3 regions of the Ferrovibrio sp. GW821-FHT12B10 genome follow, and region 2 is predicted to be linked to each of the others. Evidence: predicted binding sites of a transcription regulator. Region 2 holds the regulator's gene; each other region holds the start of a gene.

Region 1 (4,175 bases), 2.7 Mb from region 2:
GGTCGCATTCGGGCAACATTTCGGCGCGCTCGCTGGCCGAAAGCGGCGAACTCGACATCATCTCGTCGGATTATGTACCGAGCAGCATGCTGCTCTCGGCCTTCCTGGTGCCGCAGCAGGTGCCGGGGATCAGCCTACCGAAGGCAGTCGCCATGGTGTCGGCCAATCCCGCCGATGCCGTCGGCCTGACTGATCGCGGTGCCCTGGAAGTGGGCAAGCGCGGCGACATGGTCCGTGTCAGCATGGTGGATGACATCCCTGTCGTGCGCGCCGTCTGGCGCGCCGGCAACAGGGTTATGTAATCAGGCGCGTCAAGTAACCAGGAGGGCATCATGCAGATTCTCGATCACATCATGACGCTGCTGGAAAAGGCCGGTGCCGAACGCTATGGCGGCGAGAATGTCAGCCAGCTCGAGCATGCTCTGCAATGCGCCATGCATGCCGAGCGCACCGGCTCCAGCCCGGAGTTGATCACGGCGGCGCTGCTGCATGATATCGGTCATCTGGTCGATGACGGCGACGAAGGCCTGGCCGAGAAAGGCATCGATGCTAATCATGAGGTGATTGCTGCCGACTGGCTCGGCCGGCATTTCCCGGAGGCCGTGGTGGCGCCGGTGCGGCTGCATGTCGATGCCAAGCGATACCTGTGCCAGGCCGAGCAACATTACTGGGCCGGCCTGTCGAAGAGTTCGAAAATGAGCCTGGACGTCCAGGGTGGTATCTACAGCGATATCGAGGCGGCCGCATTCATCGCCCAGCCTTTCGCTGACGATGCCGTGAAGCTACGGCGCTGGGATGATGCGGCCAAAACCCCGCACCTGAAAACGCCTGATCTGGCGCATTACCGCCCGATCGTTGCCGCCGTTCTGAAAGCCTAGCCACCGAGGCGATAACGTCCGGCGATGCGGAAGGGCTTGCCGCTGTCCGGCTGAACGAACAGGCAGATTTCCGGGACCATATAGTCCGATGCCGTGAAGGGCTTGCAGACGGCCGTCAGGTGCCGCAGCAGGGCCTCGCGCTCACCGGCATCCCTGATCGAATTGGTCAGCGTGAAATGCAGCCGGAATTCCTCGAACACATAGGGATAGCCCCAGGTCTGCAGGTAGTCTTCCTGACGCGGTGTCAGCGGCGTCCGGCGCCGACGTTCGAGCTCGGCGTCCGTCAGCGGCGCCCGGAAGGCGTCGAAGCTGCGAACGCAGTCGGCGGCCAGGGCGTCCAGATCAGATGACGGCTCTGACGGACGCAGGGCGAGAAAGCTGCCCAGGGCCGCCACCGTCAGCGGCGCCATGGTGACGGGCGCGCGCTGGGCCGCAAAAGCCTCCAGGGCCACGATCAGATCTGCTTCGCTGCTGCCGTCCTTCAGGCGGAAGGGCGGTTTGAGGGTGCCATGGAAACCGTAGAGTCGCGGATCGGCAGTCAGCTCGGCGACACGGGCCGCCGTCAGTCCGGCCACGGCGACTGGAGCATGGCTGATGCCGGTTTCGGGGTCCCGGCCCAGCCAGCGGGCGGCGAAGCCATGCAGGGGGTGATCGGCAGGCGGGGCGGCATAAAGGGCGAAGCGGGCGGTCATGGACTTTTCCTAGACAACACTCACGGTGGTCCTGTGGGTAACCGGGACGGTCTGACGGGCGGGGCCGATTTCACCCCCGCGTCGCCGAACCGCAATCGAACTGTCATACGGCATTGCTATCAGCGCTTCCTACGACTTGAACCAAGGGGAATCGCATGCGCGCTGCCATTGAGATCGCCCATCTATCGAAAACCTTCCGGACGGGCAAGCGCGCTCTCGATCAGGTGAGTCTGACGGTTCAGCCGGGTGAGATGGTAGCCCTGATCGGTGCCTCCGGCTCGGGCAAATCCACCCTGCTGCGCCATATCGCCGGCCTGATGCAGGGCGATCGCGACCCCAAAGCCCAGATCGCGGTGAACGGCCGCATGATTCAGCAGGACGGCCGGATCGCCGGTGGCATCCGCCAGAGCCGCGCCGGCATCGGTTTCGTCTTCCAGCAGTTCAATCTGGTCGGTCGCATGCAGGTGATCACCAATGTGCTGGCCGGCAATCTCGGCCGCATGCCGCTGTGGCGTACGATGCTGGGTATGTTCACCGATGATCAGCGCCGCACTGCCGTGACCGCGCTCGACCGCGTCGGCATTGCTCAGTGCGCTTTCCAACGTGCTTCCACGCTTTCCGGCGGCCAGCAGCAGCGCGCGGCCATCGCCCGCGCCCTGGTGCAGAAGGCCAAGGTCATTCTCGCCGACGAACCGATTGCCTCGCTCGATCCGGAATCCTCGCGCAAGGTGATGGCGACGCTAGCCGATATCAACCGCGCCGACGGAGTGACGGTTGTCGTGTCTCTCCATCAGGTCGATTTCGCCCTCAAATTCTGCCGCCGTGTTGTTGCCCTGCGCGACGGCAAGGTGATGTTCGACGGTCCAGCTTCTGCGGTCACTGTCGCGCTGCTGCGCGGCATCTACGGTGAACACAGCGATCTCGATTTCGGCGCCCTGTCGGGCGGCCATGTCACCAATCCCGATGCCATGCCGGCCATGGACGACGTCGATGCGCGGGTTCTGCCGCGCATGCAGGCCGTGCCGGCCTGAATTTTTTCATTCTTATCCAAGTCCACTCAGGAGAACTGCCATGCTGCGTCGCACTCTGCTTACGGCCACCGTCGCCACCCTGGCGCTGGGCTTCACCGCCACTGCTCAGGCCCAGGGTCTGAAGGAAGTCAACTTCGGCATCATCTCGACCGAGTCGAGCGCCAATCTCAAGACCATCTGGGTGCCTTTCCTCGCCGATATGGAAAAGCAGACCGGCATGAAGGTAAATGCCTTCTTTGCCCCTGACTATGCCGGCGTGATCGAAGGCATGCGCTTCAACAAGGTGCAGATCGCCTGGTACGGCAATGCCTCGGCCATCCAGGCTGTCGACCGCGCCGATGGCGAAGTCTTCGTCCAGACCACCTCGAAGGACGGCGCGCCGGGTTACTGGTCGCTGTTGCTGGTCCACAAGGACAGCCCGATCAATTCGCTGCAGGACATCCTTGCCGCACCGGGCAAGTACACCTTTGGCAATGGCGACCCGAATTCCACTTCGGGCTTCCTGGTCCCGAGCTTCTACGTCTTCGGCCAGAACAACATCGATCCGCGCAAGCATTTCAGCCGCATGGTCACCGGCAGCCATGAAGTGAACGCGCTGGCTGTCGCCAACAAGCAGGTGGATGTCGCCACCAACAACACCGAGAACATGGAGCGTCTGGCCAAGACGCAGCCGGAGAAGGCCAAGGACGTGAAGGCGATCTGGAAGTCGCCGCTGATCCCGTCGGACCCGATCGTCTGGCGCAAGGATCTGGCCGATGCCGACAAGGCCAAGATCAAGGGCTTCTTCATGAACTACGGTACGCAGCAGTCGGGCAAATCGGCCGACCAGCTGGCCAACGAGACCAAGGTCCTGACCGACCTGCAGTGGGGTCCGTTCAAGGAGTCGACCAACAAGCAGCTCGTGCCGATCCGTCAGCTCGCGCTGTTCCGCGACAAAATCAAGCTGGAAGGCGACGCTAATATGGCCGCCGACGAGAAGGCCAAGAAGATCGCCGAGATCGACGCCAAGCTGGCCGATCTCAACAAGCAGATGGGTTCGTAAATATCCCCGCGGGGCGGCATGTGCCGCCCCGTTTCCTTTCTGCGAGGTTTATCCATGTCCAGCACGGCCACCGCTACCGCCGCCTTAGCCCATCCGATCCATCCGCCCAAGACCGGGCTGCGCACCTCGCTCGGCCGCACGCTGATCTATGGCCTGCTGGCGGCGATGGTGATCTGGTCGTATCAGGGTGCCGAGATCGCGCCGGCCAAGCTGTTCACCGATGCCGGCAACATGGCGACCTTTGCCAAGGATTTCTTCCCGCCCGATTTCCATGAATGGCGGTATTACCTCAGCGAGCTGGTGATCACGCTGCATATCGCCTTCTGGGGCACGTTGCTGGCGATCGTCGGCGCCATCCCGCTCAGCCTGCTGGCCTCGGCCAATATCGCGCCCTGGTGGATCAACCAGCCGGTGCGCCGCCTGCTGGACTCGATGCGATCGATCAACGAAATGGTCTTCGCCATGCTGTTCGTGGTGGTGGTCGGCCTCGGGCCCTTCGCCGGCGTCCTGGCGCTGTGGCTGCACACCACCG
Region 2 (4,175 bases):
GCCTGCCAGTAATGCTGGGCCACCTCGTCCACTTCGCCCTTCGAAGCGCCGACGCAGGTGAGATGCGCGGCCGGCTTCAGGCCGGTTTCCTTGAGGATGCGCACCACGGTGTTATGAGTGCGCTCGCGGGTCGAGCCGCCAGCGCCATAAGTCACCGAGACGAAACGCGGCTCCAGCGGCGCCAGGCGCGTGACGCTGCGCCACAGGCTTTCTTCCATCTCCGCCGTCTTCGGCGGGAAGAATTCGAACGAGACCTTCAGCGGACCAGACCGCCGGGCGGCGTGAGCGTTGGCATCGGGCAACGTGGTCATTCTGCGGCACTCTTGTGAGAGGTGGACATAGCAGCGACGGCGCCATGCTTGACGGCGTGCCAGATATGGACGGTGAGCGACTGGCCAGGCAACGCGATCACCGGATCGGCATCCAGGCCGGCCGAGGCGCACCAGCCGCGCAGTTCGGCATCAGAGAAGCCGAGGCGCCGGTGGGCATGACGTGCGCGCAGATCTTCCAGGTCATGCGGCGCGAAATCGATGACGATCAGCCGGCCGCCGGGTTTCAGCACCCGCACGGCTTCCTGGATCGCCTTTTGTGGTTCGTCGGCGAAATGCAGCACCTGATGGATCACTGCAGCATCGACGCTGCCGCTGTCGAGTGGCAGGGCATACATGTCGGCCTGCCGCACCTGACAATGCTTGATGCCGGCCCGTTCCAGATTGGCGCGCGCGATGCTCAGCATGTCGCGGCTGAGATCGACGCCCAGGCCACGCTTCACATGCGGGCTGAGGATTTCCAGCAGGCGCCCGGTACCGGTGCCGATGTCCAGCAGATCGTCAACCGGCGCACCCTGCCCCAGCAGCCGCAACACGGCTGCCTCCACCTGTTCCTCGTCCACATGCAGCGACCGGATCGCCGACCACTGGGCGGCGTTGTCGCGGAAATAGCGTTCGGCGGTTTCGGCGCGGGTGCGCTTCACCGCCGTCAGACGCTCGGCATCGCGCGCCAGCGTCGCGTCGTTGCGTGGCAGCAGGCTGCTGACCGCGCGCACCAACGGCGCGCCGGACAGGCGATCGCCAACGCGATAGAATGCCCAGGTGCCTTCGGGCACCCGCTCGAGCAGCCCCGCTTCGCAGAGCAGCTTGAGATGGCGGGAGACGCGGGGCTGGCTCTGCCCCAGGATCTGGGTGAGTTCGCTGACCGTGAGTTCGCCCTGGGCACAGAGCGCCAGCAGCCGCAGACGCGTCGGCTCGGCCGCAGCCCGCAGGGCGGCCATCAGGGTATCGAGGGTCAAGCTTGAGTCAGTCATGGGTCAAACATAAACATATCTTTATGTATTTGTATAGGGCCAAAAACGGGTCAAAAAAGAATCATCGCCATACAATCATCGTCAGGCTATGGTTCGGCCGCGTTCCCGCCATATTCAGACGTCAAAAAAACTATTCCCTTCCGCCTCTTAGCCGGGATTCCCCATGCTTTCAGCCTTGCTTTCCCGCCGTTTTCTCATGGTCGCCACCGCGGCCGGCCTCCTGCTCGGCCTCCAGGCCATTTCTGCTGCGCCCGCCCGGGCCGCAGCGCCTGACCAATTCATCCGCGAAGTCGGCGGCGACACTCTCAAGGCGCTGGGTGACCGCTCGCTAACCACTGAAAAGCGCGAAGGCCTTGTCCGCACTCTTATGACCTCGCATCTCGATCTGGATGCCGTCGGCCAGTTCTGCCTTGGCCGCTACAATCGTGGCCTGACCGATGTCCAGAAGCAGGAATACAACAGCCTCTTCCTGGATTATCTGGTGAAGGTCTATTCGCAGCTGCTGTCGCAGTATAACGGCGAGACATTGGATGTGCGCGACGGCGTGAAGGCGGCCGGCAGCGAGCAGGTGGTGGAATCGCAGATCAACCGCCAGAACGGTCCGCCGATCCGCGTTGAATGGAAGACGCATGAGAAGGACGGCAAGCCGCTGGTCACCGATGTGGTGGTGGAAGGCGTGTCGATGGCCTTCACCCAGCGCCAGCAGTTCGAATCCGTGATCCAGAATAATGGCGGCAAGGTCGAAGCCCTGTTCGCTGCGATGAAGAAGCAGATCGCCGGCCGCCGCTAAAGCGCAGCGCCAGACATAAAAAAGCCGGCCATCTTACGATGGCCGGCTTTTTCTTTGTCCCGATAATGACGGGTCAGGCCATAGCGGCGGCGGAGGTCAGCTCCAGCGCATAGCCAGCCGACCGCACCGTGCGGATCACATCCATCTCGCCATTGCCGTTCAACGCCTTGCGCAGGCGACGGATATGGACGTCCACCGTACGCTGCTCGACATAGATGTCGCGGCCCCAGACCGCATCCAGCAACTGGTCGCGCGATAACACACGGCCCGGATGCTCGAGGAAATAGCGCAGCAGGCGGAATTCGGTCGGACCCAGATGCACATCGCGGCCATTGCGAGTGACCTTGTGGGTAGCGATATCCATCACCAGGCCGCCATAGGTCAGCACCTCTTCCGCCAGCGCCGGCCGGATGCGGCGTAGCACCGCGCGGATGCGGGCCAGCAGCTCACCGGGGCTGAAGGGCTTGGCGATATAGTCGTCTGCGCCGGCATCCAGGCCGCGCACGCGATCGGCTTCCTCGCCGCGCGCCGTCAGCATGATGATCGGCACGTTGCGGGCGTTTGGATCGCGGCGCAACTGGCGGCAGACTTCAAGGCCCGACAGGCGCGGCAGCATCCAGTCGAGCAGGATCAGGTCCGGCATATGCTCGGCCACCTTCAACAGGGCCTGCTCGCCGTCCATCGCCTCGTCGACCGTGTAGTTTTCCTTTTCCAGGTTGTAACGCAGCAGCGCCAGCAGCGCCGCTTCGTCCTCGATCACGAGGACCCGCGGTTTGATCGCGACGTTCATCGCTGGCCTCCCGGCGCATTCACAACCGCATAGGCGGTATCGTCGCCTTTCGGACGGTCTTCCTTCTGCATCTCGCCGGTCACCGTGTAGTGGATCAGCTCAGCGATGTTCGTCGCGTGATCGCCGATGCGCTCGATGTTCTTGGCGATGAACAGCAGATGCGTGCTGCTGGTGATGGAGCGCGGATCCTCCATCATATAGGTCAGCAACTCGCGGAACAGGCTGGTATACAGCTCGTCCACCTCTTCATCGCGGGCCCAGACCGCATCGGCCTTGGCGGCATCGGCGGTGATATAGGCATCCAGCGTGTCCTTGATCAGGGCCTGGACCAGGGCAGCCATGCGCGGAATGGCATGCACCGGCCGCACCAGCGGCGCCTGGTTCAGCGCCACTGCGCGCTTGGCGACATTCTTGGCGTAGTCGCCGATGCGCTCGATCTCGGACGAGATGCGCAGCGCCGAGACGATGACGCGCAGGTCGTTGGCCAGCGGCTGGCGGCGCGCCAGTAGCTCGATGGCGAAATCGTCGACCTGGTTGCGCAGGACGTCGATCTTGGTGTCGCTCTTCACCACTTCCGAGGCCAGGTTGCTGTCGCGCTTCACGATCGCCTCGACGGCGGCGGAAAGCTGCGATTCCGCCAGGCCACCCATCTGCACGATGAGGGTCGACAGCTTTTTCAGCTCGTCGTCGTATTTCTGGACAATATGTTGCGGCATTTTCTTATGTCCTCACTCTGCTCAGCCGAAGCGACCGGTGATGTACCCCTGGGTCCGCTCGTCCTTGGGGTTGGTGAAAATCACCCTGGTATCATCCGTCTCGACCAGGTTACCCAGATGGAAGAAGGCGGTCCGCTGCGAGACGCGGGCGGCCTGCTGCATCGAATGGGTGACGATGACGATGGTATACTGCTCGCGCAGTTCATCCATCAGTTCCTCGATATGAGCGGTGGCGATCGGATCCAGCGCCGAGCAGGGCTCGTCCATCAGGATCACTTCCGGCGCCACGGCGATAGCGCGGGCGATGCACAAGCGCTGCTGCTGCCCGCCAGACAGGCTGGTGCCCGATTCCTGCAGCCGGCTGCCGACTTCCTTCCACAGGCCCGCCTGCTTCAGCGAGGTCTCGACGATATGGTCAAGATGGTCGCTGCTTTCGGCAAGACCGTGAATGCGGGGCCCATAAGCGACATTCTCGTAGATCGACTTCGGGAACGGGTTCGGCTTCTGGAACACCATGCCGACCCGGGCGCGCAGCTGCACGACATCGACCTGGCTGTCGTAGATGTTCAGCGCATC
Region 3 (4,175 bases), on a different contig from region 2:
TTTTCGGCGATTGTTGTTGGTCAGCATCGCGTAGACGCGTCCGGTCGCCGGATTGGCCTCGATATCCTCGGGGCGGTCCATCTTGGTGGCGCCGAGCAGATCGGCGGCGCGGCGCGCCTCGATCACGACATCAGCCTGGCTGCTGAAACCGTTCGCACCGGTCAGCGGACCCTGACCGAAGACCATCGGCAGCCAGTCGAGCGATCCATCGGTATTGTACTTACCGACATACAGAATGCCGTCATCAAGCAAGGTCGCATTGGCGGCGCGGTCGTTTGGATTCCAGCGCCGGGCTGATACGAACTTGTAGATATATTCAAAACGCTCGTCATCACCGGTGTAGACCACGACGCGCCCATCCGGATTGACCACCACCGAGGCAGCCTCATGCTTGAAGCGTCCCAGTGCCGTGCGCTTTTTTGGCATCGATTGCGGATCATAGGGATCGATCTCGACCAGCCAGCCGAAACGGTTGGCCTCGTTTGGCTCCTTGGTCACATCGAAGCGGTCGAAATACTGACCCCAGTTATACCAGCCGTCCGGCACGCCATAGCGCTTGTGGTTGCGCTCTTCCGGATGGCCGGCATCCAACTTGCCCCAGAAGTAGCCGTGGATGTTTTCTTCTGCCGTCAGCACCGTGCCCCAGGGCGTAATGCCGCCGGAACAGTTGTTGACCATTCCGATCACACGGCGACCGGTGGCATCGGCCCTGGTCTTCAGGCGGGCATGACCGGCGGCGGGGCCGGTCAACTCCATCGTCGTGCTGGCGGCATCGATCCGGCGGGCATAACGGCTGCCGGCCACGACGCCCCATTTGCCCGTCTCGCCGCGGGCGATCTCGACGATGCTGGCGCCATGGGCGGCCATCTCGATCTCGACGAGCTCGCGCGTCATGTCTTTGAACAGTTTGTCCTTGGCTTCCTGGCGACCGACGCCGGGGAACATGACCTCCTCGCTGGTGTATTCGTGGTTCACGAACAGCAGACCGCGATCGGAGCTGTTGCTGCCCAGCGGCAGCGGCAGGAATCCGACGAAGTCGTTGTTGTAGCCGAACTGCCGGATCTGGGCTGAGGCAGTTTGCCGGCGCACGTCGAAGGCTGGCGCATCCGGCATCACGGCATCGCCCCAACGGATCAGGATGTCGGCGTCATAGCCCGGAGCAACATGATGCGTGCGGTCCACGCCATGGCTGATCTCGGTGAAGGTGAAGCGGCTGGCTGTAGCAGGCTGGGGCGATGCGGTCTGCGCTGCCGCATTCAGCGGCGACAGGCTTTGGGCAACGGTCAGGCCGGCGGCACTGGCCAGCAGGCCCTTCAGGACATCGCGACGGCCGTAGCGACGGGCGACAATCTCGCCCAGCGTGGGATTTGCACTGTCATTGATGCCGATATTCTGGGACGCTTCATAGGCTTCGCTCCGGCTGAGGCCGGCGGGGCGGTCTTGGGGCATGGTCTTCTCCTGGAATCGGGCTGTACAACCCGCTTAAACCTCCTAACTTGCCTCTGTGACGGGTTGATGAACTTTGTTGCGCCGCAACCGTGACGACAATTGAATTTAGTTAATTCGACTAAAGTCAGGGGGGCGTGTTGTGGGCATCGGACACGGACAGCTTGCATGTGCATGCAGGGGTAACGCTAAGATAAAGCCAACATAAAAAAGCAAACAAACAGTCAGGCCGAAAGGCAACCGGAGCCAAAAAAAGGCTCTGTGGCGGGAGGAAGTATGCTGGGATTAGCCAATCTGCCGACCGGTTTACGCGTCGGTCTGGCCATTGTTCTGTTTGCCGTGACGGCTCTGGGGTGGGTGTGGGTCGGCAGTGCATCGACGACGATCATCATTGCCGCCGTGGTTGTATTCGCCCTCGGCAGCCTGCTGATCTTGTCTCTGACCAGCGGTGGAATAGGGGTGGCGGAGATTCTCCGGAACTGGCCGACCTCGGCCGCCCGGATTTCCGATGCGCCGGGAAACCTGCGTGAGCCATTGCGGCATCTGGCGCGCAGCTGGACAGACGAAACCGGTCATCGCGAAGCCGTCGAACGGCAGCTGGCAGCGCTGCAGTCAGAGCTGGAGCAGTTGCGTCGCAACGACAGTGCCGTTCTGAGTGAAATGGCCGAACTTTGCGCCGCGATCGGCAGCGGCGTGCTGAGCCGGCGGGTTGCTTCCCATGACGAGGAGGAATCCGCCCATGTGCTGGCCGAGAAGTTCAATCACATGGCCACGACGCTGGATGACGTCGTGGGCGATCTGAAGCGCCTGTTCAGTCGCATGGCCGAGGGCGATCTGTCGGTCGGTATGGACAGCAGTCATGCCGGCGATTTTGGTGTCATCAGCCAGGGATCGGTGCAGGTCGCCGAACGGCTGGGGGGCGTAATCGGTACCATCGTGCAGGCAGCCAACTCGATTTCCGGAGCCTCTGTACAGCTGAACCGCGAGGCGAAAGGCCTGGCCGACAGCGCCGAGGCCCAGTCGGAAAGCCTGGACCGCACAGCGGCTGAGGCCGCCTCCATGAGCGAAGCTGCGAAGGCGAATGAGGCGGCGGCGAAACGCGCCAGTCAGCGCGCCGAGCAGGCGCGGGCGGCGGCGCAAAATGGTGTCACCGTGGTCCGGCGCTCGGTCGATGCGATGAACGAGATGGCTGAAATGTCGCAGCGCATTTCAGAAATCACTTCGCTGATCAACGAGATCGCCTTCCAGACCAACCTGTTGGCGTTGAATGCCTCGGTGGAAGCGGCGCGCGCCGGTGAGGCCGGCAAGGGTTTCGCGGTCGTTGCCCAGGAAGTCCGCGCGCTGGCCCAGCGCTCAGCCAATGCCTCGAAGGATATCGGCGCTATCATCAAGCAGTCCGATGACAAGGTGAAGACCGGCGTCAACCTGGTGACCGAGACCGGCAAGGTCTTGAATGGTATCGTCGAGGCCATCGATTCGATGGGTGAGCAGCTCGATGAGATCGAGCAGGCCAGCACGGATCAGTCGAGCCGCGTCAACGGCGTGACCGGTGCAATCAGCGAGATCAATGCGGCCACACGCGGGTATCTGGCAGTCGTTCAAAGGACCGGTAAGGCCATTCAAGATATCGACCAGCAGGTCGCCAATCTGGCCACACAGATCGCCTTTGTCACCACGACCGTCGACCGGCCACTGCTGCTCACGGCGCAGGATGGCGCAGCACGAATCAGCGCTGCTTTCGAGGACGCGATCCGTCGCGGCGAGATCGGCATGGAAGATCTGTTCGACGAGAATTATGCGCCGATCAAAGGCACCAATCCGCAGCAGTTCATGACCCGCTTCGTCAAGTTCACCGATGCGGTCCTGCCCAAGATTCAGGAGTCTTTGCTGGACTCAAACCCGGCAATCACCTTCTGCGTCAGTATTGATCGCAATGGCTTCATCCCGACGCACAACCTGAAATACTCGCAGCCGCAGGGCGTCGATCCGGTCTGGAACACGGCCAATTCGCGTAACCGCCGCCTGTTCAACGATCCGGTCGGTCTGGCTTGCGGGCGCAATACCAAGTCCTACCTGCTGCAATGCTATCGCCGTGATATGGGCGGTGGCGTATTCGTACTGATGAAGGACATGTCGGCGCCGATCACCGTGCAGGGGCGCCACTGGGGTGGATTCCGGATCGGTTACAAGACGAACTGATCATAAAAAAAAGGCCGCCATCAGGCGGCCTTTTCCGTTGAACGGCATGAGCCGTCAGATGCGCTCGATCACCATGGCGATGCCCTGGCCGACGCCGATGCACATGGTGCACAGGCCATAGCGGCCTCCAGTGCGCTCGAGCTGATTGATCGCCGTCGTGATGAGGCGGGCGCCACTCATGCCCAGCGGATGGCCGATGGCGATCGCGCCGCCATTCGGATTCACATAAGTAGCGTCATCGGGCACCTGCAGCTGGCGCAGTACGGCCAGCGCCTGGGCCGCGAAGGCCTCGTTCAGCTCGATCACATCCATGTCGCGGATGCTGAGGCCGGCCTTGGCCAGCACCTTCTCGGTCGCGGGAACCGGGCCGATGCCCATGATGCGCGGCGGCACGCCGGCCGCAGCGGTCGCGATAATGCGGCCGCGCGGAGTGAGGCCATGCTTCTTGGCGCCGGCCTCGGAGGCGATGATCAGCGCCGCGGCACCGTCATTGACGCCCGAAGCATTGCCGGCGGTCACCGTCCCGCCCT

The links. Region 2 encodes PhoB, which activates phosphate uptake and scavenging genes when phosphate is short. Its sites were predicted from a motif close to TNTCATAAAACTGTCA; they were not measured.
Region 1: the regulator PhoB is predicted to act here: its motif matches at 1,661-1,676, upstream of phnC (phosphonate ABC transporter ATP-binding protein).
Region 3: the regulator PhoB is predicted to act here: its motif matches at 1,506-1,521, upstream of AC1RRT_RS17975 (PhoX family protein).

Annotation. Positions count from the first base shown of each region.
Region 1 covers NZ_JBXAQT010000001.1:313,496-317,670, reverse strand. Annotated here, with positions in the region: gene AC1RRT_RS01755 (alpha-D-ribose 1-methylphosphonate 5-triphosphate diphosphatase) at 1-302, shown strand, start outside; gene AC1RRT_RS01750 (phosphonate degradation HD-domain oxygenase) at 333-878, shown strand; gene AC1RRT_RS01745 (DUF1045 domain-containing protein) at 875-1,570, opposite strand; gene phnC (phosphonate ABC transporter ATP-binding protein) at 1,726-2,601, shown strand; gene phnD (phosphonate ABC transporter substrate-binding protein) at 2,642-3,643, shown strand; gene phnE (phosphonate ABC transporter, permease protein PhnE) at 3,698-4,175, shown strand, end outside.
Region 2 covers NZ_JBXAQT010000001.1:3,024,588-3,028,762, reverse strand. Annotated here, with positions in the region: gene metF (methylenetetrahydrofolate reductase [NAD(P)H]) at 1-311, opposite strand, end outside; gene AC1RRT_RS15215 (ArsR/SmtB family transcription factor) at 308-1,303, opposite strand; gene AC1RRT_RS15210 (MlaC/ttg2D family ABC transporter substrate-binding protein) at 1,500-2,093, shown strand; gene phoB (phosphate regulon transcriptional regulator PhoB) at 2,167-2,883, opposite strand; gene phoU (phosphate signaling complex protein PhoU) at 2,880-3,599, opposite strand; gene pstB (phosphate ABC transporter ATP-binding protein PstB) at 3,621-4,175, opposite strand, start outside.
Region 3 covers NZ_JBXAQT010000002.1:70,950-75,124, forward strand. Annotated here, with positions in the region: gene AC1RRT_RS17975 (PhoX family protein) at 1-1,449, opposite strand, end outside; gene AC1RRT_RS17980 (methyl-accepting chemotaxis protein) at 1,723-3,645, shown strand; gene pcaF (3-oxoadipyl-CoA thiolase) at 3,700-4,175, opposite strand, start outside.